DNA from 2 places in the Arthrobacter sp. Y3221087 genome. Region 1 is predicted to be linked to the other one. Evidence: predicted binding sites of a transcription regulator. Region 1 holds the regulator's gene; the other holds the start of a gene.
What was found. Region 1 encodes HrcA, which represses chaperone genes, less so after heat shock. Its sites were predicted from a motif close to TTNGCACTCGNNNNNNNCGAGTGCNAA; they were not measured.

Region 1 (9,620 bases):
GCGTGAAGGACGTCCGCCAGTCCAAGGTAGGTGACACGGTCACCAACCTTGCCAAGCCGGCGTCGGAATCCCTCAGCGGCTACGCCGATCCCAAGCCCATGGTGTTCTCCGGGCTCTACCCGCTGGACGGAACCGATTATCCGGTGCTCCGCGACGCCCTGGACAAGCTCAAGCTCAATGACGCCGCACTGGTCTACGAGCCGGAAACCTCCGCCGCGCTGGGCTTCGGCTTCCGCGTGGGCTTCCTTGGCCTGCTGCACCTCGAGATCGTCCGGGAACGCCTGGAGCGGGAATTCAACCTGGACCTGATTTCCACGGCACCTAACGTGGTCTACGAGGTGACCCTTGAGGACAAGTCCGTCCTGACCGTCACCAACCCCAGCGAGTTCCCGGCCGGCAAGATCCGGGAAGTCCGGGAACCCATGGTGTCCGCCACCATCCTCGCCCCCAACGAGTTCGTCGGGGCAATCATGGAACTCTGCCAGGGCCGCCGCGGCCAGATGAAGGGCATGGACTACCTCTCCGAGGACCGCGTGGAACTGCGGTACTGGATCCCGCTGGCCGAGATCGTCTTCGACTTCTTCGACATCCTCAAGTCCAAGACCCGGGGCTACGCATCGCTGGACTGGAAGGCCGACGGTGAACAGGTGGCAGACCTCGTCAAGGTGGACATCCTGCTGCAGGGCGAACAGGTGGACGCCTTCAGTGCCATCACCCACAAGGACAAGGCCTACGCGTACGGCGTCATGATGACCGGCAAGCTGCGCGAGCTCATTCCGAGGCAGCAGTTCGAGGTCCCCATCCAGGCAGCCATCGGATCCAGGATCATCGCTCGCGAAAGCATCCGCGCCATCCGCAAGGATGTGCTCGCCAAGTGCTACGGCGGTGACATTTCGCGTAAGCGGAAGCTGCTGGAAAAGCAGAAGGAAGGCAAGAAGCGCATGAAGATGGTGGGCCGCGTGGAGGTTCCCCAGGAGGCCTTCATCGCCGCGCTGACCACCGACGAGTCCAAGGACAAGGCCAAGAAGTAGTGATGACAGTGGCCGCATCTATCACGGGCCGCAGCAATGCCTAGTGTTCTTCCCCTGGGCGACCCCGCGCCGTCGGACGGCCTGCTGCCCGCCCAGGCAGCCGAGGGCGCGGAGAGCCGTGCCTTTGGGTTGTATGTCCACATCCCCTTCTGCGCGGTGCGCTGCGGGTACTGCGACTTCAACACCTACACCGCCACCGAGCTCGGCGGCGGCGCGTCCCAGGACGCCTATGCCGGCACGGCCGCCTCCGAGGTGGCGTTTGCCGCCAGGGTGCTGGCCGGGTCCGGGCTTCCGGCGCGGAAGCTGAGCACTGTTTTCTTCGGCGGCGGGACGCCCACCCTGCTTCCCGCCGACGATCTCGCCCGGATCCTTCGGGCGGCAATCGACGAGTGGGGCATTGAGGACGGCGCGGAGGTCACCACCGAAGCCAATCCGGACTCCGTGACTCCCGAGTCCCTCGCTGTCCTCAAGGCAGCGGGTTTCACGCGCGTTTCCTTTGGCATGCAGTCGGCGGTTCCGCACGTACTCAAGGTCCTGGACCGGACGCATACCCCCAGCAGGGTTCCGCAGGTGGTGCAGTGGGCCAGGGAGGCCGGACTGGCCGTCAGCCTGGACCTGATCTATGGGACGCCGGGCGAATCCCTGGACGACTGGCGGTACTCCCTGGAGACCGCCCTGTCCTACCAGCCCGACCACATCAGCGCCTACGCGCTGATCGTGGAGGATGGCACCAAGCTCGCCGCGCAGATGCGGCGCGGGGAGGTCCCGGGTATCGACGACGACGACCACGCCGACAAGTACGAACTCGCCGACCAGCTGATCACCGCGGCCGGCCTGGGCTGGTATGAGGTCAGCAACTGGGCCCGCACCCGGGAGCAGGCGTGCCGCCACAACCTCGCCTACTGGCGGGGGGACGACTGGTGGGGGATCGGCCCGGGCGCCCACTCCCACGTTGGCGGCGTCCGGTGGTGGAACGTCAAACATCCCACCGCCTACGCCGGCCGCCTGGCCCAGGGACTCTCACCTGCTGCCGGGCGGGAAACCCTTGACCCGGAAACCCGGAATGTCGAACGCATCATGCTGGAGGCGCGCCTCCAGGCAGGCCTTGAAGTGGCCACCCTGAGCGCTGTTGGACGCCACGAGATGGCAGGACTGATTGCCGACGGCCTGGTGGACCCGGCCGCGGCATTCCGCGGGAAACTCGTCCTCACCCTGAAGGGGCGCCTGCTGGCAGACGCGGTGGTCCGCCGGATCCTCCCGGACTGACCTGCCCGGATGGGCCCACGCCGGCGAGGGCCCCGGCCCGAGCTTGCGAGGGTTGGGAGCCGGTGGGGACTACTTGATCCAGCGCAGGTTGTACTGGTACCGGTGCGGCTGGCCCTTGTTCACGTGGATGCCGGCCGCCACCGAGAAGCAGGTCAGGGCGATCCAGATCAGCGTGGCGATGACGGCGAAGATGTTGCCGATGACGGGGATGAACACCAGGATGTTCGCCACCACGGCCGCAATGGTGGGCGGCAGGCTGAAGTTCAGCGCTTCCTTGGACTCCTGCGCCGTGAACGGCCCGCGGTCGCGGAAGATCAGGAAGATCAGGAGCGCAGGTACGCAACCGAGGATTCCGCCGAAGTGTGCCAGGGTGGCCCATTGCCTGTCCTCGCCTGCCGTCAGGGGCAGCGCGTTCGCCGGGACGCCATGGTATTCAGAGCGGCCTGCGCCGCCCTGGCTGTCCCTGTGATCACGGGTGTTTTCTGCCACAGTCTGTTTCCTTCGAGAGTGCAAATAGTGCGAAATGCCGGTGCTGCCTTGCTGCGGCCGCGGACAGTGCCGCAGGACCTGCAGTACCAAGAATACTGGCTATCCGGGACATGGCTCCCCATTCAGGGCACCGTGAGGAAGTCGATCACTTCCTCAACGCGGCCCAGCAGCGACGCCTCAAGGTCAGCGTAGCTGCGGACGGCACCCAGCAGCTTCTGCCACCCCAGCCCGATGTCCTCCTTCGTGGCGTGCGGCCAGCCGAAGGCCGCCAGCACGCCGGTCTTCCAGTCCTGGCCCCGGGGCACTACGGGCCACTGCTCGATCCCCAGGACAGCGGGCCTGATGGCCTGCCACACATCCACGTACGGGTGGCCCACGATCAGGACGTTCCCCGCGGCGCCGGGGGACGCCATGACGGCGTCGGCAATGCGGGACTCCTTCGAGTCCGGCACCAAGTGGTCCACGAGCACGCCCAGCCGCCGTCCCGGCCCGGGCCGGAAATCGGCCACCGCTCCGGCGAGGTCGTCAATGCCGTGCAGGGGTTCGACGACGATGCCCTCCACGCGAAGGTCGTCTCCCCAGACCTTCTCCACCAGTTCGGCGTCGTGCTTGCCTTCCACCCAGATGCGGCTGGCTTTGGCCACCTGGGCACGCTGGCCCGTGACCCGGACCGATCCCGACGCCGTCCTGCCGGCTCCGGCGCCGGCAGCGGCACGCGGTGCCGGCGGCATCAGGCGGATGGCCCGGCCCTCCAGGAGGAAGCCGAAGCCGAGCCGGAACGTCCGTGACTTTCCCCGCCGGTCTTCGAGCGCCACCACGTGCATGCCGCCTGACTTTTCCACCCGCGTCACGGCACCAACCCACCCGGACTGCACGTCCTCCAGGACCATGCCGCGTTCAACGGGGACTTCGGGCAGTTGGGTGCGGACGGGGCCGGACATCTCCCGGGGCCCCCAATTCTGGTAATCCATGGATCGACTCCGCCTAGCGCTAGATCAGTGCCGCCGGAATTTCGCCCGGAGCGGTACCAATGCTAACAACGGGGCGAGTCATAATAGACTGTTAGCACTTAGGCATGTCGAGTGCTAACCCTGAGGGTTTTCCCTGATGTTTGTTGCACAGGGTGGCGCTGCCGCCCTGACCCTGGATGGAGGTGGAGTGTGAGCGAGCCACGCAAACTGGAAGTGCTGCGGGCAATCGTGGAGGACTACGTCCACTCCCGCGAGCCCGTGGGTTCCAAGGCGCTGGTGGAAAGGCATCATCTCGGCGTATCCAGTGCAACAATCCGCAACGACATGGCAGCCCTGGAAGACGAAGGGCTCATCACCGCACCGCACACCAGTGCGGGCAGGATTCCCACGGACAAGGGCTACCGCCTGTTCGTTGACCAGATCTCGGCTGTAAAGCCGCTGTCCCAGGCTGAACGCCGCGCCATCCAGTCGCTGCTCGAAGGCTCCGACGACCTCGATGATGTCCTGGACCGGACCGTCCGGCTGCTGTCGCAACTGACCAACCAGGTGGCGGTGGTCCAGTATCCCCATCTGAGCCGGGCCCTGATCCGCCACATCGAATTCGTCCTGCTGGCACCGCGGAAAGTGCTGGTGGTCCTGATCGCCAACAGCGGCAAGGTGGAGCAGCGGGTGATCGACGTCGGCCAGGACCTGGGTGACGACGCCCTCGCCGCGCTCCGGACCCAGTTCCTCGGTTCCCTCGCCGGAACCCCGCTGGGCCAGTTGGGGCAGTCCCTGCCCGGCGTCGTTTCCGCCGTCGGCCCGGCGCAGCGACCGGCCGCGCAGGCACTGGCCCACGGGCTGGAGCTCCTGGCGCACAGCAGCCGCGAGGAGCGCATGGTCATGGCGGGCACGGCGAACCTTGCCCGGTCCAACGTGGATTTCCCGCTCAGCATCGGACCTGTCCTGGAAGCCCTGGAGGAACAGGTGGTGATGCTGCGCCTGCTGAGCGAAATGGCGCAGGACCACCGTGGCGTGGCAGTCAGCATCGGGCGTGAGAACCCGTACGACGGCCTTGCCGAAGCTTCCGTGGTGGCCACCGGCTACGGTCCGGACAGCGCAGCGAAAATAGGCGTGCTGGGTCCCACCCGCATGGACTATCCCACCACCATGGCCGCCGTCAGGGCTGTTGCCCGCTACCTATCCCGGATTCTGGGGCCCTGAGCGGGGCGCCGGTTGCCCTGGCAGCCGGTCCGCGGAAGGACACCCCCACTGCATGCAGTCAACAAGGAAGAGATACGAACTTTGAGCAGCCACTACGACGTCCTTGGAGTCTCACCGGAGGCCACCGGAGAAGAAATCAAAAAGGCCTACCGCAAGCTGGCCCGCACCCTGCACCCGGACGTCAACCCGGGCGAGGAGGCCGCTGACCGCTTCAAGGCAGTGACCCATGCGTACGAAGTCCTCTCGGACCCCCAGAAGCGGCGCGTCTACGACACCACCGGCAACGAGAACGGCACGGACAACGGGTTCGGCGGCGGCAGTTACGCCGGGCAGGGCTTCGCATTCCAGGACATCTTCGACACCTTCTTCGGTGCTGGCGGCTCTACCGGTCCGGCCTCACGCGTCCGACGCGGCCAGGACGCCCTCATCAGCGTCCGGATCGACCTTCGTGACGCCGTCTTCGGCGTCAACAAGAAACTCGAGGTGGACACGGCGGTCACCTGCCCCACCTGCGAAGGCTCCTGCTGCCAGCCCGGCACTCATCCGGAGCGCTGCGATATCTGCGGCGGCAGCGGCCAGGTCCAACGGGCAGTCCGCTCCATCCTCGGCCAGGTCATGACGGCTGCCCCCTGCGGCAGCTGCGAAGGATTCGGCACCGTCATCAAGGATCCCTGCAACGAGTGCAGCGGCCAGGGCCGCATCCGGAGCCGCCGTTCACTGACCATCAAGGTTCCTGCCGGCGTCGCCACCGGAACCCGCATCCAGCTGTCCGGGCAGGGTGAGGCGGGACCCGCCGGTGGACCTTCCGGCGACCTCTACGTGGAGATCCGGGTCAACAACGATCCCACCTATGTCAGGGACGGGGACGACCTCCACGCCACCTTGAACATTCCCATGACGGCGGCCGCCCTTGGCACCGAGGTCAGCCTGGAAACTTTCGACGGCACGCAGGAAATCGACGTCAAGCCCGGCACCCAGTCCGGTGAAATCATTACGCTTCGCGGTTTGGGCGTCACCCACCTTCGCGGGTATGGCCGCGGCGACCTCAAGGTCCACCTGCAGGTGGAGACTCCCGCCAAGCTCGATGCCGCCCAGGAAGACCTGCTGCGGCAGTTGGCCAAGCTCCGGGGTGAGCAGATCACCGACGGCAAGCTGGCTGCGAGCGGCGGCATGTTCGCCAAGCTTCGGGACCGCCTCGGTAACCTGTAGCGGTGAGCAACCCCGTCTTCTTCACCGCCGCCGGGTCCCTGGATGGACTGTCGCCGGGCGGCCGCTTCGTCCTGGAAGGGGCCGAGGCCAGGCATGCCGTCGCTGTCAAACGGCTTGAACCCGGCGAAGCCGTCGATATTGTCGACGGCGCCGGCACCAGGATGACAGGGCGGGTCGCCGCTGCTGCGCCGGCGGCCCTCGAGGTGGAGTGCGCGTCCGTAACCGTCGAACAGCGGCCGGAAGTCCGGCTGGTGCTCGTCCAGGCCCTGGCAAAGGGCGACCGGGACGAGCTGGCCATCGAAACGGCCACCGAGCTGGGGGTCGACGCCGTGGTCCCATGGCAGTCCGAGCGGTCCATCGTGCGGTGGAAAGGTGACCGCGCAGCGAAAGCCCACGCCAAATGGCAGTCGGTGGTAACCGCCGCCGCCAAGCAGGCGCGGCGGTCCTGGGTGCCGGAGGTCCGCCCCGCCGTCGACACCGCCGCGCTTTCCGCAGCCGTCGAGGCCGCGGACCTGGCGGTCATCCTGCACGAGGACGCCGTCCGCCCGCTGCGTACCGTCCTTGAGGGTTGGCAGGCCGGCGGCGGGGGAGCGGAACCCCGCGAGGTGCTCCTGATCGTAGGACCCGAGGGCGGGATCAGTCCCCGCGAAGTCACCAGGCTCTGCGACAAAGGCGCCGTGACTGCACTGCTGGGGCACCACGTCCTGCGGTCATCCACGGCCGGGCCGGCCGCCGTCGTGCTGGCCAGCGACATCCTGGGCCGCTGGACGGCTACCGCACCTTGAAGGCGCGGGTGTCCTCGAACTGGTCCGGACCGCCCCCGGTTCCGGCCTGCGCCACCCGCAGCTCGTAGTCACCGGCCGGCATGGTCAGGGCCAGGGTGAAAACCCCCGCCTGGCCCTGCTCGGGCGAGGCTGTTGTCTCCCCGGTGAGGAAGGGCTCGGTGCTGCCGTCGGTTCCGGACCGCAGGATTTGCCAGCGGAGCTTGCCGCCGGCGGTGGTGCTTCGTCCGGTGATCTTGACGCTGCCCCCGGGTACTTCCACGTTTTCCTGCGGATCGATAATCCAGACGGGCGCCACCAGGCCCGTGCTCCGGGTCATCAGTGCGCCGAGCGGGATGTGGTCGAACGCCACGTAGTCCGTATGCCCGTCCACCAGGATTCGGACCCGGATCTGCTGCCCGGAGTCGATCAGGCCTGAGCTGGCGGCGGCGGCTGTTGCCGTGTAGACCAACTGCTGGATGGCCCGGGCGGCCATCTCCGCATCGAGGTTGCTGTTGAAGGCGTCCTCGGAGACGTCCACCGTGATGACATCTTTACCCGAAATGGACGTGGCGAGCGTGCGGGGGCTTTGCCAGGGCGTGAAGAAGTCGGGGTCGAGCGGCTTGTCCGACATCATGGAGCGCAGGGCCCGCGTCACGGGATTTTCCTGGTCCGGCACGTCCCGGAATTCGCGGTACAGGAAGACGTCGCTGCCGCTGCGGCCAATCCAGTACACCGGAGCCTTGTTCGAGGACTGGGTGGTTTCCAGCGGCGCACTCGTGGACGGCGCCTGTGCCGTGCCGGTGGCGATGGGATTGGTGGCCAATGTGCCGGTGGGCGCCGGCCCGGCCTCGGCGATGCAGCCTGTCATGGCCGGGACAGCTGCCAGGACTCCGGCCAGCAGGAGACCGCGCATGCGGCCCACGGCACGGCCGGCCCTCAGGGGCGCAGCGGATTCCGGCACGTTCGTCCTGTCCTTTCCTAACGCGGAGGGCCGATCCCCGGGCGGCCTGGTCTTCCAGCTGCAGCTGGATTTCCAGCATGGCACACCCTGCAGGCCCTGCCAGCCGCCAGCCCTCGCCTGCGCCCAACTGAAACGGGAACGATATGAGGCCGATATGAAGTTGATACCTAATGACGGAACTGGGTCATTCTTCGTCCATGCGGCCGGTTCCCGTATCCGGCGCCGGCGGCTGCTGGCGTAATATGGAAAGACAATCTGTACCGACCTTGAGGGGACCACAGGCCAGCAGGCCATCACTATGACTGAATCAGCGAACGGAAAGCGCCGGTCCACCGGAGAGGGCAGCAGCGGGGAGTTCCCCCACTCCCTCCCGGGCATCCGCACTGAGGTGGTCCTTTTCGACAACTCCGATCAGATGGTCCAGTCGCTCGGCAGCCACGATGAGGCGCTGCGGTATATCGAGGAGCAGTTTCCGGACGTCAACTTCCACGTCCGCGGCAACGAGCTTTCCATCAGCGGACCCATCCATGACGTACCCCGGATCATGCGGCTGCTCCATGAAGTCCGCGGGCTCGTGGCGCGCGGCACCATCATCAGCCCGGCGGTGCTGCAGCAGCTGGTGGCCCTGCTGCGCACCCAATCGTTGCAGAACCCTGTGGAGGTGCTCACCCACGACATCCTCTCCAGCCGCGGCAGGACAATCCGGCCGAAAACCCTGAACCAGAAAACCTACGTTGACGCCATCGACGACAACACGGTGATTTTCGGCATCGGGCCTGCCGGCACCGGGAAGACCTACCTGGCCATGGCCAAGGCGGTCCAGGCCCTGCAGCAAAAAGAAGTTACCCGCATCATCCTGACCCGCCCGGCAGTGGAAGCCGGGGAACGCCTGGGGTTCCTGCCCGGGACGCTGAGCGACAAGATCGATCCGTACCTGCGCCCGCTCTACGACGCCCTCCACGACATGATGGACCCGGAGTCCATCCCCCGCTTGATGGCGGCCGGAACCATCGAAGTGGCGCCCCTGGCCTATATGCGCGGGCGCACCCTCAACGACGCGTTCATCATCCTTGATGAGGCGCAGAACACCACGCCCGAACAGATGAAGATGTTCCTGACACGCCTGGGCTTCGGATCCAAGATGGTGGTTACCGGAGACGTCACGCAGGTGGACCTTCCGTTCGGCACCCGGTCCGGGCTCCGAATCGTGGAGGACATCCTGCAGGGCATCGAGGGCGTCAACTTCTCGGTTTTGGATGCCGCCGACGTCGTCCGCCACCGCCTGGTTGGCGACATTGTCAACGCCTACAGCATCTGGGACGACGCCCAGAGGGCCCGCGCCAAACATTCAGCAGTCAAGGAAAAACGGGGGGAACGCGCTTGAGCATCGAGGTGAACAACGAGTCCGGGGTCCAGGTGGACGAAGCGGAACTCGTTGCGTTGTCCCGGTACATCTTTGAACAGCTCTATATTCATCCGCAGGCGGAACTGTCCATCCTGCTGGTGGATGAGCCTGCGATGGAAAAGCTGCACCTTGAGCTGATGGACGAGCCCGGTTCCACAGATGTCCTGTCCGTGCCCATGGATGAACTCACCCCCGGAACACCTGACCGGCCCACGCCGCAGGGCATGCTGGGCGATATTGCCATATGCCCGCAGGTGGCAAAAGTCCAGGCCAGGAACGCAGGCCACCAGCTCCAGGATGAGATGCTGCTGCTGACAACCC
Region 2 (21,888 bases), 710 kb from region 1:
TGAAATCGCTCATGTCCATCAGGTGCAGCCTGTCCAGCTTGCCGCGGTAACCGTCCAGCGGTGAGGGATCAACGAGCGATTCGCTGAGGGACGGGTTGCATTCCGGAGCGTCGGCGCCGTGCCGCTGCACGCACTCGGGCATGTTGAAGGTGAAGCGCGGGTTGTCCCGGATGCCCACCACCTCGATGCCCGCCTCGGCGAACGGGCGCACGCCGTCCAGGTAGCCCGGCACCTCGGTCTCGAAGGGCGCTTCCTCATGCGTCAGCGAGGCGACGGTGAAGACGGCGTCCGGGCGGTGCTCCAGGACGTAAGCCGAGGCCGCGCTGTTGTACGCATTGCATTCTGCATTCCGGGTGTCCGATTCTGCGCCGAACCGACAGGCCGGCATCAGCAGGGTGACCAGTTCCCAGCCCCTGGCCTCGGCGATCGGTGCCAGCGCGCCGAGGTATTGCTGGGAGTGCGAGTCACCCAGCACTACGATCCGCTTGCTGGCACCCTCGGCGGGCACCGCCTGCCGGCACCCCTCCAGGATGGGGTCCGCCGTGGCGTTCGCGCCGGTGCAGGGGGCGTGGATGCCAGCCCAGTCCTGGTCCAGGGCGGAAGGGCCGGGAATGTACTTGGCCTCGGGTGCCGGCACACCGGCATTCTCGGGGTTGAGCGCCGCGGCCCCCGGTGTGAGCTCCCGCGGCTGCGCCGCCGTCGCGGCTTCCTCGGCTGTGAGCGTGGTTTGCCAGATGGCCACCGGACCTGCCAGCACCGCACCGCAGGCGCCAATCACGACGGCGGTGCGCCAGGCCCGCAGTTTCGGCCAGTGCCAGTCGCGCAGCGGTTTTTCCACGAAACGGGTGGTGAGGACGGCGAGCACGATTGAGGCGCCCACAATCGCGATGCCCTGGACAAGGTTGGGTTCCTCCACGCCGGTGGCGGCCAGCGCCAGCACGAGCACGGGCCAGTGCCACAGGTAGAGGGCGTAGGAATTGTCGCCCAGGGCCACGGCGGGCTTGCTGCTCAGGAAACGGTCCACACCGAACCGGCTCCCGGTCCGCCCGGCCACGATGATGGCGGCGGCAGAGAGCGTGGGCCACAGGGCGACGAAGCCGGGGAAAGACCGGTCCACCGTCAGCAGCAGGCCAACGGAAACCATGCCCGCCAGGCCGGACCAGCCCAGCACCAGGCGCAGGGCCCGGCGGGGCTTTAGGTAGGGCAGGGCAAGGGCGAGCAGGGAGCCCAAGGCGAATTCCCAAAGCCGCGCCCTGGTATCGAAGTAGGCGTACGCCTGGTTGGTGGCGGTCTGCTCCACCGAGAACGCCAGCGACGCGGCGAACACCGCCCCGAACACCAGCGCCAGCAGTCCCCGGTAGGTCAAACCGTGGAGCGCGGTGATGCGCCGCAGCAGCGCCAGCAGTGCTGCGCTCCCGGCAAAGATGAGGGGCCACAGGATGAAGACCTGGCCCTGGATGGACAGCGACCAGAAGTGCTGGAGGGGGCTGGCGCCTGCGTGGTCCTGGGCGTAGTAGTCCACCGCGGTGTCGGCGAGCAGCCAGTTCTGGCTGTAGAGCAGTGATGCCCACGCCTGGTCCAGGACCTGCGGCCACCGGCCTTGCGGGAGGATCAGCCAAGTGCCTGCCAGGACGCCGAGGATGACCACGACGGCGGCAGGCAGCAGCCGCTTGAACAGGTGCAGCCAGTGCGCCAACAGCCCGAACGGCCTGCCCGATTCGGCCTTCCGGACGAAGGAGAGCGTCAGCAGGAAGGCGGAGATCAGCAGGAAGATATCGACGCCGCCGGACACCCGTCCGAGCCACACGTGGTAGGCCACCACCATCAGGACGGCCAGTGCGCGGAGCCCCTGGACCTCGGGACGGAACGTCGGTTTCCGGCTCTTGGCGGCTGCTTTCGGCACTGGGCCGCTGGAGAAGCTGGTTTTTGTCATGCCCGGTCCCCGGATCCCCATCCGGTCAACGCAAGAAACTCCTGCTCAAAGAACGGAGCCAGGGTCATGAGATAGGACCGTGTGACATGGTTTTCGTCCTTGTACACGATGACGTTGCCAATGACAGCCGGACAAACGCCGTCCATGCAGAAATAATGCGTGAGATCGAGGAAATGGGTATCCGGAAGTAGGTCGTCCACTGCAACTGTGTCCGGCACAGGACTGAAGTTTTCCGCCGTGCTTCCGTTACAGGGGGCAGGGTCGATTGGGTTTTCTTCCAGGCAGGCCGGCACGTGCAGGGGCATCCGTGGAGTGTCCCGTACTCCGACCACGGGAATGCCTGCGTCATTGAGCCTGCTGGCTTCCCTGATCCAGGAACTTTCGAGGATGTCCGTAACGGTGGGATCTGCCACAGTCCGGGTGCTGGTTGTCAGCACTAGATCCGGCTTCAATTCCAGCACCTGTTCGAAACTTTTCTTGTTGAACTCAATGCACTCCTCAGAGATGCCTGGTGCCAGCTCGTCAGTCAGGGGACAAAATCCCTTGGTGATGGATGTGACACGCCAATGATGCTTCTCGGCCATCATGAGCACTGGCGTATTGAGCACGAAGGCGTGGGAACTCCCCATGACGACGATATGTTTGGCAGCGCCCTCAGCCCCATTGGTACAGATGCTCGCGTACTCGCCTGCGCCTATGCATGGCTCTGGAAAGACTGGCCATTCCTCGGCGATAACTTCGAGTTTGGGCACCGGCGGGGCTTTTGGGTCCGGCGTGAACTGGTATCCGTCGCTCAATGCCAGGGCACCGGGGTACCGGGGATCGTCGAGTCCAATGGCCGAGATCGAATCAGCCTGCAGAATGGAATGGCGCCAAAGGGCCAGCGGTGCAGAGGCAACTGCCACAGCAATAGCCACCGCCACCGCAGCCCGCCGCCTCTTGGCTTCGGGCCATTTCCATTCACGCCACGGCTTCTCGACAAAGCGCGTGGTGACATAGGCGAGAACCAGCGAGGTGACAATGATCGCAGTGCCGGACAGCCAGCCCGCGTGCTCCTTGCCGCTCCACGCCAGTGCGATCACCAGGACGGGCCAATGCCAGAGGTACAGGGCGTAGGAATTGTCTCCCAGCTTTACCAGGGGCTTTGAGCTGAGGAACCTGTCAACCCCGATGGAACTGCCCGTCTGGCCCGCCACGATGATGAGCACCGCCGAGAGAGTGGGCCAGAGCGCTGCGATACCGGGAAATGCCGCCTGGACATTCAACACGATTCCGCAGCTGATCATTGCTACGAGGCCTACCCAACCCAGCACAACGCGGGTCCGCCGTCCCGGCCGCAGGCCAGGCAGAAGCAGTGCCACCAACGTGCCGAGTGCGAACTCCCAGAGCCGGGCGCCAGTATCGAAGTAAGCCTGTACCTGGTTTGTGGCAGTGAAGTAGACCGAATATGCCAGCGATAAGACAAAGACCGCGGAGAATAAATATGCCAGCAGCGGCCGGTAGGCGAGCCTGAACCGGCTGGCAGCCCACGCGGCGCCTGCAAAAATAATGGGCCAGAGGATGAAGACCTGCCCCTGGATAGACAGCGACCAGAAATGTTGTAGCGGGCTGGCCAGGCTGTTGTTGGCGTAGTAGTCCACCGTCTTCTGTTGCAGCAGCAGGTTTTCCGAGTAAAAGAGTGAGGCCCAGCCGTGTTCTATGACCTCGAGCCAGCGGCCGCGCGGAAGAAGCAGGTAGGAGGCCAGCAGCGTGGCCAGGATCACCGTTACGGCAGCGGGAAGCAGGCGCCGGAAGAGGTGCAGCCAGTGCTTCAGCAGGGCAGTCGGCTCCCGGCGCCCGTACCGGCCGGTGAACTGAAGGGTCATGAGGAATGCTGACACCAGGAGGAAGATGTCAACCCCTCCGGAGACCCTTCCGAACCAGACGTGGTACGTCACGACCATGAGGACTGCCAGCGACCTCATGCCTTGGATTTCCGGGCGGTAAGCACTCTTGCGGTACTTCTGCGAGGGGTCGGCCGGGCGGGCCGCGGCCTCGGCGGTCCATGATGTCGACACAAATAACCCTTCGGAGCGCGCAATGAACCATCAAGGTTACCCGAGCTGGCGGGCAGCTCCCCAATCCGAAGTTTCCTTCGAAGGCATCCGCCGGGCCAGGTAGCGGGCGTCCCTGACGGTTCCCGTTACCGTTGCGGACGCCGCGGCATACATGAAGTTGTTACCGAGGAAGTAGAGGCCGGGCGAGTCCAGGGCCACTCCCCTGTGCTGCCGGGGATCGCCAGAGGAGTCAAGGAGACCGGGATCGAGCCAGCCGAACTCCTCCCGGAAGCCGGTGCACCAGATCACGTTCGCCACGTCGGTGCGGGTTCCGTCGGCCAGGACGGGCAGGCCACCCTCAACCCCTGCGACGCGCGGAACGAAGTGCACCCCGGCCGCTGCAAGATCTTTCGCTTTGGTCCGGATAAGCGGAGCGCCGTGCCCTTTCACCGCCGGCGCGGCCTTGCGGCCAACGGGGGTGGCCAGGGTCAGGACATGCAGCCCGGCGAAGCGGACCACCGGGAGGAAGAAGCGGGCAGCCGTCCTGCCGTGCTTGACCGGAATTTCGCTGGCGCGCCTCGCCGCCACGAACGTGGCATGGGTGCGGGCTACTTCACGCGCAATTTCTGCGCCTGAGTTTCCCAGGCCCACCACCAGGACAGGCCCGTCCTGCAGCTGGCCTGGATTCCTGTACTCGCTTGAGTGGAGCTGGATGATGGAAGCGTCCAGCTCCCGGGCGAAGGGCGGAAGCTTGGGCTGCCGTTCGGCTCCAGTGGCCACCACCACGTTCCGAGATTCCCACCTGGTGCCGTTGGAGGCGGCAATGTACCGGTCCCCCTCATGCCACAGCCGATCCACCCGGATGCCGGTCTTGACGGGCAGGTCCAGCGCCGAGGCGTACCGCTCAAGATAGTCTGCCATCGCGTCCTTGGTAGGGAAGGACAGTGGATCCGCGGGAAATGGGACGCCGGGCAGCCCGTTGTACTTCGCCGGCGTGAACAGGCGCAGGGAGTCCCAGCGCAGCCGCCAGCCGTCACCGATCCTCCGGCTGGCGTCAAGGATCAAGAACTGCCTGCGCTGGCTGGCCAGGAGGGAACCCATCGCGAGTCCGGCCTGTCCGCCCCCGATCACCAGTGTGTCCAACACTGTGCCGGTCCCATTGGTGCTGCTGTTGTGGTTGTTCATGGCTGTATCACTCCTTGCTTACTTGCAGTTTCCTGGACTGAACCTCCCTGTGGACCGCCAATTCGCGCCTGTCCAGTTTTCGGACCGCCGTGGCCGTACCGGATCCACCAGACGAGCATCAGCGCTGATGCGAGGACGTAGGCCAGGTGGAGGGCCCAGATGGGCCCGGCGGGAAGGTTGAAGACGTAGACGGAATGGACGGCGTTGGCCACATTGCTCAGCACCAGGTTGCCCGGGCTGTAGGACGCCAGGTCCCGGGTGCGGGCAGCCTTGACCAGCATTGGCAGCATGCCAACAGCAAACAGCACCGTGGAGAGGGTGCCGGCCAACATGGGAAGGTTCATGTTCTGAGGCTATTGGCCGGCCCTGGGCCTGCGCGTCGGCCAAAACATGCAACCTTTCGTCCCACCGGCATGGGTATTAATGCCCATACCGGGGTGCGCCTATCCTGCCAGGCCGTGTTCGTAGGCGTAACTGGTGGCCGCCGCCCGGGAGGCCACGCCAAGCTTGAGGAAGATATTGCTCAGGTGCCTGGCAACCGTCTTCTCGCTCAGGTACAGCTCGGCGGCAATGGCACGGTTTCCCTTTCCGGACGCCACGAGCCGGAGCACCTCGCGCTCCCGCGTCGTCAGGGGACCGCCCTGCGCAGTGGATGAGTTCTGCATCAAAGACGCTGCCCAAGCCGCTGCCGGGGCTGCACCAAGTTCCAGGAATTCGGCGTGGGCAGCCTCCAAATCCATCACGGCGGACGACTCATCCCCGAGTTCCCGGCAGGCGCATGCGATCAGCACCCGGCACCGCGCGGCCTCATGGGGCACCCGGAGTTCGAACCACAGGCGCCAGGCCTGGCGCAGCGACCGCGACGCCGCTGCAGCGTCCCCTTCTGCCAAGTGGATGGTGCCCCTTGCCTGGCAGGCAACCGCGGTCACCATAGGCATTGGGCATTCGCTGGCGAAGGCGTCCAACTCATCTGCTCCCCCGCGTGCTGCGGCCAGGTCTCCGGCGGCCACCTCGATTTCCACCAGGGCAGGCAGCAGGTGCCGCCGGGTGGCAGTATCGGCAACGCTTGCTGCCCTGCGAATCATGGACTGCGCCTGGCCAGCGTGTCCGCGTCCCAGTGCCAGGAGCGCCAGTCCGGGCTGGGGTTCGTAGCCGCTCTCTGCGGCTTTCCGGTAGGACTCCTCCGCGGCGGCGATGTTGCCCGCCACCCTGTGCACTTCGCCCTGCTCGTAACAGCCGCCGAAAAGCGCCTGGGGATCACCCCTGGTTGACCGGTCCTGGGCAGCGGCCGCCGCTTTCAGCGCTTCGGCCCAGGCGCCGTGCAGCCGGAAGAGCTCTGCCCGGTGGGCCTGGCACTGCCCGCTGAACGCCACCATGTCCGGCCTTGCGGCGCACCAGCGGTCCAACGCGATAGTCCATTGCATGGCCCTCGCCAGGTCATAGGCCAGGTGGCAATTGCCGATGACGGCGCAGTAACCGATGCCGGAGGGTATCGGGGACAACTCGCCCGACGTGACAGCCACCATGACCTCGTCGAGGATCTCCAGGCCCTCGTTTGGCCGGCCGAGCATGAGGTTGGCTTGCCCCGTGCCAAGGAGTGCCAGGGCAGCCACGTCCTTGTCCTGCGCCAGGCGGGCAATCTCGGCCGCCCGGTTGAACACCTGCAGGGCGCCCGCGGGGTCACCGCCGTAGAGCTTGCCCAGCCCCTGGGGCATGAGCAGGAGCCCTTGCACGGCGTGGATCGCGTCAAGCTCCTTCGCCAACCGTTGCCCTCGGGCCAGCCAGCCGCCGGCGCGTGCCATCTCACCGAGGTTGCTCAGCTGGATGCCCATCCAGCCGGCGCACCGGGCTGCGCCGGCGACGTCTCCAACTTCCAGGAATTCCTCGTGCGCACGGGTGAGCGTTTCAAGGCCTGCTGTGGTGTTGCCGGTCAGGATCTCCGCGGTGGCAAGCCTCTCGAGGTCCGCGGCCGGAAGTCCGCCCCGCCGGTCGGCATCAAGGAAGTTCTCGAAGGCATCTGTCCAGCGGTGCTCGCGGAATGCAGCCCGGCCCTGGTCAATACCTGTTTCAGCGGACACCCGGCCTCCTTTCGGATACCCCGCCCAGCCGGCCCGCCGTCGTCGTGCTTGTGCAGTGGCGGTCCCTAAGCGTCACCGTACGCCCGCCGGCGCACGGGCACAAGCGGCGCCGTCAGGAGCGCAGCAGGGCGCGCAGCGTCTGGATGGTGTCGGCTTCGGCGGGCATTTTGTCGTCGCGGTAGCGCTTGACCCGGGCGAACCGGAGGGCGATGCCGCCCGGATAACGCGGGGACTGCTGCACGCCGTCGATAGCGGTCTCCACCACCGTGACAGGCTCAACCCAGACCGTGTTTGCCGTCCGCCGCACTTCGATCTCCTGGAACCGCTCAGTCTGCCAGCGCAGCAGTTCGTCCGTGAGGCCCTTGAAAGTCTTCCCAACCATCACGTACCCGCCGGGTTCGCCGAATTCGCCGGCGGGGTCGAGCGCTCCGAGGTGCAGGTTCGACAACATTCCCGACCGCCGCCCCGACCCCCATTCGCAGGCGAGCACCACCAGGTCATACGTCAGCACCGGCTTGACCTTGATCCAGTTGGACCCGCGCCGGCCGGCGGCGTAAAGGGACCCCACCGCCTTCACCACTACCCCCTCATGCCCGGCGGCGAGCGCGGCACGCGAGACGTTCTCGGCAACCGCCGGGTCCGCGGTGATCTCCCCGGGGACCCGGTGGCCGGGCGCGATACGTTCGAGCACCCCGAGGCGCATGACCAGCGGCTCGTCCAGCAGGTCGCGGCCGTCGATGTGCAGTACGTCGAAGAACCACGGATGCAGCAGGGTGGAGCGCGCCTGGTCCGCCCCGAACCGTGACATGGTCTCCTGGAACGGCCGCGGGGCGCCGTCCTCGCCCAGGGCGAGGGTCTCGCCGTCGAGGATCACGTCCCGTACCGGCAGGCTCCGCACCAGCTCCACCACCTCGGGCAGCCGGTGGGTCACCTCCGCCAGTGTGCGCGTATAGATACGCACCTGCTGCCCGGAGCGGTGCACCTGGATGCGGGCGCCGTCGAGCTTGTACTCCACCGAGGCCTCCCCCGTGGCCTCGAGCGCCGCACTGGCACTGGACGCCGTTGCGGCGAGCATGGGCTGCACGGGGCGGCCCACGACGAGGCCCACCGCGTCCAGCTCGGCGGCCGTCCCGGTCATGGCCAGCAAGGCGGTGCCGCCGAGGTCGCCGGAAAGCATCGCAGCCCGCCGGACGGACTCCACCGGCCGGCCGGCGGCGCGGGCGACGGCGTCCGTCAGGACGCCTTCCAGGGCTCCGGTGCGGAGCTCACCCAGGAGAACTCCGGCGATGAACGCCTGCTCACGTTCGGTGGCGGCGGACAGAAGCGTCCGGAGGGTGGCGGCACGCTCCGCCGCGGATCCGGTGCCGGCCGTGCCGAGGAGGCGGTCCAGGGCAGCGTCGACGTCGGCCACCGTCAGGGTGCGCTCTTCGGCCGGTTCCCCCTTGGCTGCCGACATTCCGCTCCAGCCCACTCCCACGCGCCCCTGCCGCGGCCTTGCTGTGAGCAGGCCGACGGCAGTGGCAATCTCCCCGGGTTCCAGCCGGCGCAGCAGGTCCGCGAGCGCCTCGACCTTGGCGAGCCGGGAGCGTGTGGAAGCGACCGCACCAGTGGTTTTCACGAGCTCATCGAGCAGCATGGGACCAGTCTGCCACGGCGCCGCCAGCGGGCTCTGGACACGATACCGGCGCCGTCCCAAAATGGGCGGATGGGCATCATCGTCGCGAACCTGTTCATGACCCTCGACGGCGTCTACCAGGCGCCCGGCGGACGCGAGGAGGACACCGAGGCCGGTTTCGCCTTCGGCGGCTGGCAGTTGCCGGTGTCCGATGACGAGTCCGAAGCCGACATCGAGGCCGGGATCGGCCGCATGGACGCCCTCCTGCTGGGCCGGAAGACGTACGACATCTTTGCTGCGTACTGGCCGCACCAGTCAGGCGACATCGGCGCCACCCTGAACCGGGTGCCCAAGTTCGTGGTCTCCGGATCGCTGGCCCACCCCGGCTGGGTAGGCACCACCGTGCTGCCGGATGCCGCGGCCGCGGGAAGGCTCCGCGAGGAGTACGGGGAGGTGCATATGTTCGGCAGCGGGGCCCTCATCCGCTCCCTGCTGCGGGCGGATGTGCTCGACCGCCTCAGCATCTGGCTGTATCCGCTCACCTTGGGACAGGGGAAGCGCCTCTTCGACGCCGGGACCATTCCGGCCACCTTCCGCCTCGCCGAACCGGCACGGTCCTTTCCGAAAGGAGCGGTGCGGCTGGTTTATGAGCGTGCCGGCCGGGTGGAGACGCAGGACATGCCGGGAACTTAATTCCAGCCGTACCCGAAGATGCAAAAAACCGGCCCGGCGGATGCCGGACCGGTTTCTTGTTTGCACAGTTTCCTGCCAACGGCAGGTTAGTGGCTGTGGCCTGCGTGCTCGTCTTCCTCAGCGGGCTTCTCCGCAACCAGGGTCTCAGTGGTGAGGACCAGGGCAGCGATGGAGGCTGCGTTGCGCAGGGCGGCACGGGTGACCTTGACGGGGTCGATGACACCGGCAGCGATCAGGTCCTCGTATTCGCCCGACTTGGCGTTGAAGCCGTTGTTGGTTTCGAGCTCGGCGACCTTGGCAGTGATGACGTAGCTGTCGAAGCCGGCGTTCTGGGCGATCCAGCGGAGCGGCTGCACCAGTGCGCGGCGGACAATGCCCACGGCAGCGGCGGCGTCGCCTTCCAGCGCCTTGACGGCGGGGTCCTCATCCAGTGCCTTGAGGGCATGGATCAGGGCGGAACCGCCACCGGCCACGATGCCTTCTTCGAGGGCAGCGCGGGTGGAGGACACGGCATCTTCGATGCGGTGCTTCTTTTCCTTCAGCTCAACCTCGGTGGCAGCACCAACCTTGATGACGCCGATGCCGCCGGCCAGCTTGGCCAGGCGTTCCTGGAGCTTTTCGCGGTCCCAGTCGGAGTCGGTGCGGGCCAGCTCGGCACGCAGCTGCGCGACGCGTGCGGACACGTCCTCGGCAGAGCCTGCTCCGTCCACGATGGTGGTGTTGTCCTTGGTGACCGTGATGCGGCGGGCAGTACCAAGCACCTCCAGGCCAACGGTGTCCAGGCTCAGGCCCAGCTCCGGGGAGACAACCTGTGCACCGGTGAGGGTGGCAATGTCCTGCAGCATGGCCTTGCGGCGGTCACCGAAGCCCGGAGCCTTCACGGCAACGACGTTCAGGGTTCCGCGGATGCGGTTGACGATCAGCGTGGACAGGGCCTCGCCGTCGACATCCTCGGCGATGATGAACAGCGGCTTGGACGCCTGCAGCGCCTTCTCCAGCAGCGGCAGGAATTCCTGCAGGGAGGAGATCTTGCCCTGGTTGATCAGGATGAGGGCGTCCTCGAGGACTGCTTCCTGGCGGTCCGCGTCCGTGATGAAGTACGGGGACAGGTAGCCCTTGTCGAACTGCATGCCCTCGGTGAGGACCAGTTCGGTCTGGGTGGTGGAGGATTCCTCGATGGTGATTACACCATCCTTGCCCACCTTGCCGAAGGCCTCGGCCAGGAGCTCGCCGATTTCTTCGCTCTGTGCCGAGATGGCAGCCACGTTGGCGACCTGGGTGCCCTCGACGGGGCGGGCGTTCTCCAGCAGCCGTGCAGCGACGGCTTCAACCGAAACCTCGATGCCGCGCTTGATCTGGCCGGGAGCAGCGCCGGCAGCTACGTTGCGCAGGCCTTCCTTGACCAGTGCCTGGGCCAGGACCGTTGCGGTGGTGGTGCCGTCGCCGGCAACGTCGTTGGTCTTGGTGGCAACCTCCTTGGCCAGCTGGGCACCAAGGTTCTCGTACGGGTCGTCCAGTTCCACTTCGCGGGCGATGGTGACGCCGTCGTTCGTGATGGTGGGCGCGCCCCACTTCTTGTCCAGGACAACGTTGCGGCCGCGGGGGCCGAGCGTTACCTTGACGGTGTTGGCGAGCTTATCGATGCCGGCTTCAAGAGACCGGCGGGCAGCGTCGTTAAACGCAAGCTGCTTTGCCATGGTTTTGTCCTTTCAAGACAGAACCCCGCGCAGCTGACCAGCGAAAGGCATGACCAGCGGCACGGGGATCCGGGAAGTTACTTTACGACGATCGCCAGGACGTCGCGGGCGGACAGCACGAGGTACTCGGTGCCGCCGGTCTTGACTTCGGTTCCACCGTACTTGGAGTAGATCACGACGTCGCCCACGGCTACGTCGACCGGTACGCGGTTGCCGTCTTCGAAGCGGCCGGGGCCTACTGCAACAACTTCGCCTTCCTGGGGCTTCTCCTGTGCGGAGTCCGGGATCACCAGGCCGGAAGCCGTGGTCTGCTCGGCTTCGAGCGGGCGGACAACAATACGATCCTCAAGAGGCTTAATAGAGACCGACACTCGGACCTCTCCTTTTCGTCAGCAAATTCGTGGACTTGGAAAGCTTTCCGCCCTGGCTGGCAACCGTCGTCGCGGTGCCGGCAGCAGCCTGGTGGCAGCTCTTCATGTGTTAGCACCCTCCTAGGGAGAGTGCTAATGAAGACTCTATGTCCGGGTTAGCACTCGGTCAAGGCGAGTGCCAGCGTTTCGTCTTCGGCGGACACATGCGCCATGTACATTGAAGCGGTGCGAGCTGCCGTGTACCTGATCCTTGCGAACCTGTTCTGGGCCGGAAACTTCGTGGTGGGCCAGTCGGCCATGAAGACCATGGACCCGCTCCAGCTGACGTTCTGGCGCTGGGCCCTGGCCGCCGCACCGCTGCTCCTCCTGGCACACGTCGTCGACAGGCCGGACTGGAAGGCGGTGCTGCGCCGCTGGCCGGTCCTGCTGCTGCTGAGCGTGCTGGGGATGAGCGGCTATACCCTGCTGCTGTACAGCGCGCTGCAGCACACCTCGGCCCTGAACGCCTCCCTGGTCACTGCCGCCAACCCGGCGCTGATCATGGTGCTCGCCGTCGTCCTCCTTCGGGACCGGCCCCGCCCGGTGAGCTGGCTGGGCATCGGCCTGGGCTTGGCCGGGGTCCTCCTGGTGCTCACCGACGGTAACCTGCAGCGGCTGGTCACTTTCTCCATCAATGCCGGTGAACTGCTGATCCTGGCCGCCATCACGGTATGGGGCTTCTACACCATCATCGCCCGCAGGCTGTCCCTGCCGGCCATCACGTCCACCGCGGTGCAGGTTGCCCTGGCAGCCGTGGTCCTCACCCCCCTGGCGGTGGTGAGCGGCGCCGGGCTGCCGTCCACTCCCGCCGAAAGCTGGTCGCTGGCGTTTATCGCAGTGTTCCCGTCGCTGGGCTCCTACCTGCTGTGGAACCTGGCCCTGAAACGGACCACGGCCGCGAACGCGGGCAACTACCTGAACCTGATCGCCGTCTTTACCGCTATCATCACGGTGCTGCTGGGCCAGCCCATCACCATCGCGCAGGTTATGGGCGGCATCCTGGTGATATCAGGCGTACTGCTCACCAGCGCCGGGCAGCAGCCTCAGCGGCCCAGATCCTCGAAGCCAACGTCCTCGCCGCCGTCAGAATCCCGCGTCCCCTGATTCCTGCTGCGGTACAGCACAGCGGCTGCGGCGGCCGCGGCCAGCAGGGAGGCGACCAGGAACACAATGCTTCCGGTCCGTGCCCCGGCATACAGCCCGCGGATATCCCGGGCCTCCTGGGTATCGTCCTCGATGCTGTTGCCGCCCACCGAATAGACGGTGGCGTTGAAGGTGTCCAGGAAGAAAATGATCACCAGCAGCGCCAGGCACACCACCGCCACCACGGCCGCCGCGATCAGCGCCGGGCGGCCGTACTTGGCAGGACCCCGGTCCGTGGGCTGCTGTTCTCCGGACTGCTGGGGGCCTGCGCTGTCTTCCATGGTTTCAACCCTATCGGCATCCCGCAGGACGCTCCTCCACTAGGCTGGAACGCATGCCCAACGCTCCCCAGGACCAGATCGCGCCGCTGCTTACCCCGGAAGGCTGGGAACTGCTGGCCTCCCTTGGGCCCTACCGTGATGACGCGTCATTCGGGCTGAATTCCGCGCTGCGCAAGGCCGGGCACTCCCCCGAACTCGTGTCCGCCGCCCTCACGCAGTCACGGCTCCGCACCAGGGCCGAGGCCAAGTTCGGCGAGTTTGCCCGCCAGATGCTGTTCACCCAGGCCGGGCTGGAGCAGGCCACCCGCCTGAACGTTGCAGCCCGCCACGCACAGCGCTTCGCCGAAGCGGGCGTCAGCCACGTGGCAGACCTGGGCTGCGGGCTCGGCGCCGACTCCCTTGCGCTGGCTTCCATGGACCTCACCGTCACCGCGGTGGAAAAGGACGAGACAACTGCCGCCTGCGCCACCGTGAACCTTATCCCCTTCCCGAACGCTACCGTGGTCCACGCGGACGCCACCGCGGTCCCGCTGGACGGCATCGACGGCGTGTGGCTGGACCCCGCCCGCAGGGTCACCTCCAGCTCCGGCACCACGCGCATCTGGGACCCCGAAGCCTTTTCGCCGCCGCTGTCCTTCGTGGAGTCCCTCGCGGCATCCGGAAAGGCCGTGGGGGTGAAGATGGGGCCGGGGATGCCGCATGATTCCGTGCCCGAAGGCTGTGAAGCCCAGTGGGTGTCCGTGAACGGGGACGTCACCGAGGTGGCCCTGTGGTTCAACGCCGTGCGCCGCGCCGGCGTCCGCCGCTCAGCCCTGGTGCTGGGGCCAAACGGAGCAGCCGAGCTTGCCAGCGCCGATGAGTTCGGAGCCGGGCCCGCGGCGCCTGTGGGTCCTGTGGCGGGTTACCTCTACGAACCGGACGGCGCCGTCATCCGCGCGGGACTCGTGGCCGACGTCGCAAAGGAGCTCCGCGGCCACCTGGTGGACGAGCACATCGCCTACATCTGCTCCCCCGCACTGGCGGACACCCCGTTCGCGCGTGCCTACAAAGTGCTGGATGTCATGCCCTACAACGTCAAGGCGCTCAAGGCCTGGGTTAAGCAGGAAGGCATCACTGTGCTGGACATCAAGAAGCGCGGCACAGCCGTCACCCCGGAGGAACTGCGGAAGCAGTTGCTGCCCGGCGGCAAGAATGCCGGCAAGAAGGGCGCCGGGAAGACAGCCACCCTGGTCCTGACCCGCATCGGGGAGGACCGGGTGGCCATCGTGGTGGAACCGGTGGCAGCCGGCACCTGAGCACCAGATGCTACTGGGCGCGCATGAACTCCTCGGCGGCCCGCACCTGCTCAGGGGTGGGCCGCACGCCCGTGTAAAGCACGAACTGTTCCAGCGCCTGGATGGTGGCCACCTCCGCACCGGTGATCACCGGCTTGCCCGCGGCGCGAGCCGCCCGGACCAGCGGGGTCTCCGCGGGCAGCGCCACCACGTCGAAGACAATCCTGGCGGCGTTGATGGCCTCGGCAGGGAACGCCACCGTTTCCGCGTCCGCCCCGCCGGCCATCCCCAGCGGGGTGACGTTGATGATCAGGTCCGCGGTGCCGCCGTCGAGCGCTGCCCGCCATTGGAAGCCGTACTGGGCGGCGAGCGCGCGTCCGGCGGCCTCGTTCCGTGCAATCACCGTGACGTCCTTGAAGCCGGCGTCCCGGAGTGCCGCCACGGTAGCCTTGGCCATGCCGCCGGCGCCCTGGACCAGGACCGAGTAACCGGTGGGCACCGAATTGCTGGCGAGCAGCTGTTCGATAGCCGTGTAGTCGGTGTTGTAGGCCTTGAGGTGGCCGTCCGTGTTCACGATGGTGTTCACCGAGTCGATGGCCTTGGCGGAGGGGTCCATCTCGTCAACGAGGGCGATGACGTCCTCCTTGTACGGCATGGAGATTGCGCAGCCACGGATGCCCAGCCCGCGGACCCCGGCGATGGCCTGTTCGAGGTTGGTGGGGGCGAACGCCTTGTAGATCCAGTTGAGCTCGAGCTGGTCATACAGGTGGTTGTGGAACCTGGTCCCGTTGTTGCTGGGACGGGCCGAGAGCGAGATGCAGAGAGTCATGTCTTTATTCAGAATGGGCACCTGACCATTAAACGCGCTCAGGCGGGGCAGCCCGTTCCGGCCGGTATGTTCCCGACGGCGGCAGGCAGCTTTCCGGGCGCCGGCGCCTTCCCTGCCAGCACGGCGGCGAGAGCGTCGAACGCGGCATCGCTGCGGCCGTAGAGCGCCAGCCGGACCGGCGCCGGGGAGGCCTGCAGCGTCCATGGGACGTCCAGTGCCACCTCGATGTCTCCTCCGGCGGGCCGCCCGCCGTGTCCGATGAGGTTCACCACCGGCCCCGACCCCAGGCTGAGGCCTGCCCGGGTGGCGGCGGCCTCGAAGCGTTGGCGGTCCCCCGGCCCGCCGCCTGCCACCCGTATAGCCCCCGGAACCAGCGGTCCGCTGCAGGGCCCGGACACCACCGTGACGGCCGAGGCCGAGACCCGGGCGGAGACTGGTGCCGCGCTGCCGGCCGGCGTCCCTGCTGCAGGGCCTCTCCGTCCCTGCCAGACCATCATCGTGGCCACCCTCCGGGCGGCCTCGTCCAGCCGTTCAGCGGGGAGCGTTCCTGATTTCACCGCCGCAACGATGGCGGCGTGGGCCTGGGCGACGTCGGCGGGCATCAGCAGCAGGTCGGCACCCGCTGCGAGCGCCATCACCGCGGCGGTTCCGCCGGGGTACTGCTTGGTTACCGCGCCCATGTTCAGGGCGTCCGTCACCGCCACACCCTTGAATCCCAGTCCGCGCAGGGCGGCGTAGGTGGGAGCAGAGAGCGACGCCGGGACGCCGGGTTCCAGCGCGGGCACGGCAATGTGCCCGGTCATCACCATCGGAGTTCCGGCGGCGATGGCGGCCTGGAAGGGCTTCCAGTCCCTGCCGCGGAGTTCCTCCACGGCTGCGGGCTGGACCGGCAGGTTGTGGTGGGAATCGGCGGTGACGGAACCATGCCCGGGGAAGTGCTTCACCGTGGGCAGGACACCCGCAGCCAGCATGCCCTGCGAGAACGCCACCCCGTGCACCGCAGCCGCGGCAGGGTCGGCGGACATGGACCGCGCCCCGATGGTGGGGTCCTTCGGGCCCATGGTGACGTCCGTGTCCGGGGCGAAGTCAACGTTGAAGCCCAGCGGCACCAGCTCGCCGGCCAGGCCCTGCCCCGCCTCCCTGGTCAGCGCTTCGCTGCCTGCCGCACCGTAGCTCATGGGCGCGGGCCACTCTGTCAGCGGCGGGCCGAGGCGCGCTACCAGGCCCCCTTCCTGGTCCACCCCGATCATCCCGGGCCAGGGGTTGCCATCCGCCACGGCGGCCTGGGCGAGCCGCTGGTTGATGGCGCCCATGCGGGCAAGGTCAACCCTCCCCTGCGGGTCGCGGGGAACGTTGTCACCCATGATGATGGACCCCGCCAGGTGCAGCCGCTCAACGGTGGCCGCGTGCGCCTCCACATTGAAGCCCTGGAAGAAGGGCATCAGCACCTGGCCCGCCTTCTCCTCCGGCGTCATGCCTGCCACGGCCGCGGCGGCGGCGTCCTGGTCGCGCTGTTCCGGGCCCCAGCCCAGGGGCCGGGAACCGGGGTCGGGTGCGGGGGACGCCGAGGCGGGCGCCGCCGTCGGACTCGCTGATGCCGACGGTGACACGGTGGCGGACGGCGCCGCGGGGGACGGCGTCGACGACGGGACGGGGCCGGGCGCGGCGGTGCAGGAGGCCAATGCAACGGCGGATAATGCTGCCAGGAGGGGGAAAGTTTTGTGTGGACTGTCACGCAGGTGCTGGAACGGGGACATCATTATGATGCTACCCCTGAGCTATAGACTTGAAACACCCGTTCGCCTGCCGGCAGCAGCCCGTGAGCGGCGCCCGCCAGCCGCAACAGGACAGTAAGGAAACGCGTGAAGATCGACTTCGCTTCATCGAGGCAGTCAACCCTCGGTGTCGAATGGGAACTCGCGCTGGTGGACGGCAAAACCGGTGAGCTCGCATCCGTGGCCAATGAGGTGCTGCGCGGTGTGGTGGACCGCCATCCCGAACTGAACGAGGACGACGAGCACCCGCACATCAAGCAGGAACTCCTGCTGAACACGGTGGAACTTGTCACCGGAATCTGCGAAACGGCCGCCGAGGCAAAAGAGGACCTGAGCCGGTCCCTTGCCGCCGTCCGGGAGGTCATCGACCCCATGGGCGTGGAACTGTTCTGCGCCGGCAGCCACCCGTTCAGCCCGCCGCAGCTGCAGCCGGTGACGGACAAAGCCCGCTACGCCAAGCTGATCGACCGCACCCAGTGGTGGGGCCGGCAGATGGTGATTTACGGCGTGCATGTGCACGTGGGGCTGGACCGGCGAGACAAAGCCCTGCCGGTCTTGGACGGGCTGGTCAACTACTTCCCGCACTTCCAGGCACTGTCCGCTTCCAGCCCGTTCTGGGGCGGCGAGGACACCGGCTATGCGTCCCAGCGCGCCCTGATGTTCCAGCAGCTGCCCACCGCCGGCCTGCCGTTCCAGTTCCCGTCCTGGGCGGAATACGAGTCCTACGTCCAGGACATGTTCACCACAGGCGTGATCGACACCCTTTCCGAGATCCGCTGGGACATCCGTCCCGTGCCGAACCTGGGCACCATCGAAATGCGCATCTGCGACGGCCTGGCAACCCTGGAGGAAGTGGGCGCCATCGCCGCCCTCACCCAGTGCCTTGTGGACGAATTTTCCACCGTCCTGGACAACGGCGGCAGCATTCCCACCATGCCGCCGTGGCACGTCCAGGAGAACAAATGGCGGGCCGCCCGCTACGGCATGGACGCCATCATCATCCTGGACGCCGCCGGCAAGGAGCAGCTGGTGACCGACCACCTGCTGGAAACCCTGAACCGGCTGGAACCGGTGGCCGCGAAGCTGCGCTGCTCCGACGAACTGGCGGACGTTGAAAAGATCATCCGCCGCGGGGCCGGCTACCAGCGCCAGCGCCGGGTGGCAGCCGAACACGGCGGAGACCTCCAGGCCGTGGTCCTGGACCTGGTCAAGCAGATGCGGAACGGCCCCACCGCCTGACCCGCCCGATACGGGGCACTTCGGCACGCCGTCGTGATTTCCGACGGCGAGACCCCCAAAGTGCCCCGCGACGGTTCGCCGGGCCGACCGCGGTCAGGCCGGGAGGGACACCGAGGTCACCGGCAGGGACGAGTCCGGGGCGAAGCCGATTCCGCTGGGGGCAATGCCTGCCATCACCAGCTGCGCGCCGAGGGCGGCCACCATGGCCCCGTTGTCCGTGCAGAGATCCAGCGGCGGCACGTGGAGCCTGATGCCGGCCGACGCACAGCGCTGGCCGGTCAGCTCCCGGAGCCGTGTGTTTGCCGCCACCCCGCCGCCCAGCAGGACGTCCTTGATGCCGTGTTCCCGGCAGGCCAGCACGGCCTTGGACGAGATGATGTCCACCACGGCTTCCTGGAACGCGGCGGCGATGTCCGCCACCGGGATCTCCTCGCCGCGGGCTTCGAACTGCTCAACGCAGCGGGCCACGGCGGTCTTCAATCCGCTGAAGGACCAGTCGTAGCGGTGCGGGCCCGGCTCTTCGGCGGTGCCCATGTACTTTGGCTGGCTGAGGCCCCGGGGGAAACGGATCGCCTTGGGGTTACCGGTGCGGGCCACCTTGTCGATGACGGGGCCGCCAGGATAGCCCAGGCCCAGGATGCGGGCCACCTTGTCGTAGGCCTCCCCCGCGGCATCGTCGATGGTGGAGCCAAGCAGGACCACGTCATCGGTGATGCTGTTGATTCTCAGGATCTCCGTGTGCCCGCCGGACACCAGCAGCGCGCCAAGGTTTTCTGGCAGTTGCGGCGCCTTGCCGTCTTTGCCGTCCAGCAGCCCGACGCCCACGTGCGCCACCAGGTGGTTGATGGCATACAGCGGTTTGCCGGTGGCCACGGCCAGGGCTTTGGCGGCGCAGACCCCTACCATCAGGGCGCCGGCAAGTCCGGGTCCGGAGGTGACGGCGATGGCGTCCACCTCGTCCAGGGTGACCCCGGCGTCGGACAACGCCTGCTCCAGCGTGGGAACGAAGGCGTCCAGGTGCGCCCGGGAGGCGATTTCGGGGATGACGCCGCCGAAGCGGACGTGCTCGTCCATCGACGAGGATACGGTGTTGGTCAGGAGGGTGGTCCCCCGGACCACGCCGACGCCGGTCTCGTCGCAGGACGACTCAATGCCCAGGACCAGTGGCTGGGTGCGGTTCATGGCTGGTTTCCTTCGTGTGTTTCCGCGTCGCCGGTGAGCTGGAGCCGCATGATCAGGGCGTCGACGCCGTCGCGGTAGTAGCGGGGGCGGATGTGGATCTGCTCGAATCCGAAGCGCAGGTACAGCCGCTGCGCGCGGGGGTTATCGGCCCGCACCTCCAGGAGGACGTCCGCCGCGTTCCGGCGGCGTGCCTCGTCAATGAGGCCGGTCAGCAGCGTGCTGCCGATGCCCCGTCCCTCATAGCCGGGAACGACGGCGATGGTCTGGACGTCCGCGATGGGTTCAATGCACATGAGCCCGGCGTAGCCCACGATGCCCTCTTCGCTTTCGGCCACGAAATACCGCCGGGTCTCCGGCTGGGCCAGTTCGTCCAGGAACATCTGCAGCGGCCACGCATCCACGGGGAAGAGCTGCTGTTCCAGAGCATTCACGGCCGGCACGTCGTCGAGGGTCATGTCGCGCACGGTGACGTTTAAGACTTCGTTCACAGGGCCCTCTTCCTGGGTCCGGGCATCTGCGCATCGGACTCGCGGAGGTACAGCGGCGTGGAGTCCAGGAGGCCGTTGCCGGCGGCCAGACGGGCCAGCGCGAACTGGCCCAGGTACAGGGCGTCGGGCTGTTCCTGCGCGAAGTCCGGGTCCGCCTGCAGGGTGTCTGCATAGAGGCCCGCTCCCGCCCCAAATGCCGGCAGGTCCGGCAAATCTGCGGCGAAGTTCACGTGCGGCCCGTCCTCGAGCCGGGGCAACTGCCCTTCAGCCAGGGTGTAGCGGGCCCAGTAGACCTCCTTGCGGCGGGCGTCCGTCACCACCAGGAATTCGGCCGGGGCCGCGGTGGATTCCGCCACCTCCAGGGCCACGGCGTCCAGGCTCATCAGCCCGTGCAGCGGTTTGCCCCAGACGAAGGCGAGGGTGCGTGCTGTCGCGATTCCGGACCTGAGGCCGGTAAAAGGGCCGGGCCCCACACCCACCACCAGGGCGTCGATGTCCTGCCCGCTGACGCCGGCTGTGGCAAGCATGTCCTCGATCCCCGGCGCCAGCACCTCGGCGTGGCTGCGGGTGTCCTCCGTGGAGAAGCTGGCCACCACGCCCTCCAGCGCGTCATCGGAGACGAGCGCGGCGCTGGCCACGGCGGAGGTATCGATCGCAAGGATCAGCATCAGTTGTTCCCTTCGGCGGTGCCCAGCCCGGGCGGGGCCGGCCAGCGCGGGCCGTATCCGCGCATGACGATGGTGCGCGGCTCGTCCGTGTCGTCAGTGTCGAAGTCGAGGCCCCCCGCGGCGGAGGGCCCGGGGGCAGCCAGCCCGATAGCGCGGTGCAGGTCGATTTCCAGCCGGCTTTCGCTCAGGTGCTCCACCCGGTCGTGGCCCCACTCCACCACCGTCACGGACGAATCCATGGTGTTTTCCAGGTCGATGTCGTCGATCTCCGCGGCCGAGCCGAGGCGGTAGGCGTCCACGTGGACCAGGTCCGGGCCGCCGGGCCGTGGGCCTTCGGGCAGGTTGGGGTGGATACGGACCAGGACGAACGTGGGCGAGATGATGCCGGCGCGGACGCCCAGCCCCTCCCCCAGGCCCTGCGTGAAGGTGGTCTTGCCGGCACCCAGCTCGCCGGAGAGCACCAGCAAGTCCCCGGCCTCCAGCAGCCCGGCAAGCCGGGCGCCCAGCGCATGGGTCTGGTCCGCCGTCGCCGCGGTGAAGGTCTTTTCCCAATTTGGCAGTGTGCCCTGTTCGACGGCGGTCACGCGGCTCCCCCGGTCTGCAGGGCGGCCGCGTGCCGGCCCCCGGACGTGTCCCGTTCGTTGATGAAGCGGCGCGGAACCCGGGGGCTGATCCTGGTCACGATCTCATAGTTGATGGTCCCGGCGGCGCGGGCCCAGTCATCGGCGGTAGGGCCGCCGTCGTCGCCGCTGCCGAACAGTTCGGCTTCCGCACCCAGCAGCGCGGCACCGGCGGGACCCGTATCGCCAAGGTCGATCACCATCTGGTCCATGGCGATCCTGCCCACCACCGGGTAGGTCCTGCCGGCCACGCGGACGGGGCCGCCGGTGGCGATGCGGGGGATGCCGTCGGCGTAGCCCACGGGGATCAGGGCCAGGGTGCTGCGGCCGGTGGTGTGGTAGCGGAGGCCGTAGGAGACGCCCTGTCCGTCCGGCACTTCCTTGCACTGGGACACCAGGGTCCGGAATGTCATGGCCGGCCGCAGCCCGAGTTCCGCGGAAGTCTGGCCGTCGAAGGGTGAGAGCCCGTAAATGCCCAGGCCGGCGCGGACCAGGTCGAAGTGGGTGTCCGGCCGGGAAAGCGTGGCGGGGGTGTTGGCCAGGTGGCGGACCTCGGGGTCCACCCCGGCGTCCTCGGCAACAGCCAGGGCCTCGCGGAATGCCGCCAGCTGCTGGTCCGTTTCGGGCCGGTCCGGTTCATCGGCCACGGCCAGGTGGGAGAAGATGCCCACCACCCGCAGCAGGCCCTGGTCCTGGTATTCCATGGCCTCGCCCACCAGCTGGTCCCAGGTCTCGAGCGTGG

Region 2: groES (co-chaperone GroES) is a predicted target of HrcA. The motif match lies at 11,764-11,790, and genes of this name have one in related genera.

What each region holds. Positions count from the first base shown of each region.
Region 1 is NZ_JBNHFE010000001.1:1,773,788-1,783,407, forward strand. Features, by position in the region: gene lepA (translation elongation factor 4) at 1-1,031, shown strand, start outside; gene hemW (radical SAM family heme chaperone HemW) at 1,068-2,297, shown strand; gene AC5RUO_RS08445 (DUF4870 domain-containing protein) at 2,367-2,786, opposite strand; gene AC5RUO_RS08450 (DUF3097 domain-containing protein) at 2,909-3,757, opposite strand; gene hrcA (heat-inducible transcriptional repressor HrcA) at 3,947-4,960, shown strand; gene dnaJ (molecular chaperone DnaJ) at 5,042-6,169, shown strand; gene AC5RUO_RS08465 (16S rRNA (uracil(1498)-N(3))-methyltransferase) at 6,172-6,954, shown strand; gene AC5RUO_RS08470 (GerMN domain-containing protein) at 6,941-7,894, opposite strand; gene AC5RUO_RS08475 (PhoH family protein) at 8,193-9,278, shown strand; gene ybeY (rRNA maturation RNase YbeY) at 9,275-9,620, shown strand, end outside.
Region 2 is NZ_JBNHFE010000001.1:1,056,668-1,078,555, reverse strand. Features, by position in the region: gene AC5RUO_RS05145 (acyltransferase family protein) at 1-1,933, opposite strand, end outside; gene AC5RUO_RS05140 (acyltransferase family protein) at 1,930-3,990, opposite strand; gene AC5RUO_RS05135 (flavin-containing monooxygenase) at 4,027-5,154, opposite strand; gene AC5RUO_RS05130 (hypothetical protein) at 5,151-5,498, opposite strand; gene AC5RUO_RS05125 (LuxR C-terminal-related transcriptional regulator) at 5,598-7,232, opposite strand; gene AC5RUO_RS05120 (ATP-dependent DNA ligase) at 7,345-8,868, opposite strand; gene AC5RUO_RS05115 (dihydrofolate reductase family protein) at 8,938-9,540, shown strand; gene groL (chaperonin GroEL) at 9,627-11,237, opposite strand; gene groES (co-chaperone GroES) at 11,315-11,608, opposite strand; gene AC5RUO_RS05100 (DMT family transporter) at 11,819-12,751, shown strand; gene AC5RUO_RS05095 (glycosyltransferase 87 family protein) at 12,691-13,071, opposite strand; gene AC5RUO_RS05090 (THUMP-like domain-containing protein) at 13,125-14,366, shown strand; gene AC5RUO_RS05085 (shikimate 5-dehydrogenase) at 14,377-15,195, opposite strand; gene AC5RUO_RS05080 (glycoside hydrolase family 3 N-terminal domain-containing protein) at 15,213-16,649, opposite strand; gene AC5RUO_RS05075 (glutamate--cysteine ligase) at 17,037-18,188, shown strand; gene tsaD (tRNA (adenosine(37)-N6)-threonylcarbamoyltransferase complex transferase subunit TsaD) at 18,282-19,370, opposite strand; gene rimI (ribosomal protein S18-alanine N-acetyltransferase) at 19,367-19,825, opposite strand; gene tsaB (tRNA (adenosine(37)-N6)-threonylcarbamoyltransferase complex dimerization subunit type 1 TsaB) at 19,855-20,526, opposite strand; gene tsaE (tRNA (adenosine(37)-N6)-threonylcarbamoyltransferase complex ATPase subunit type 1 TsaE) at 20,526-21,110, opposite strand; gene alr (alanine racemase) at 21,107-21,888, opposite strand, start outside.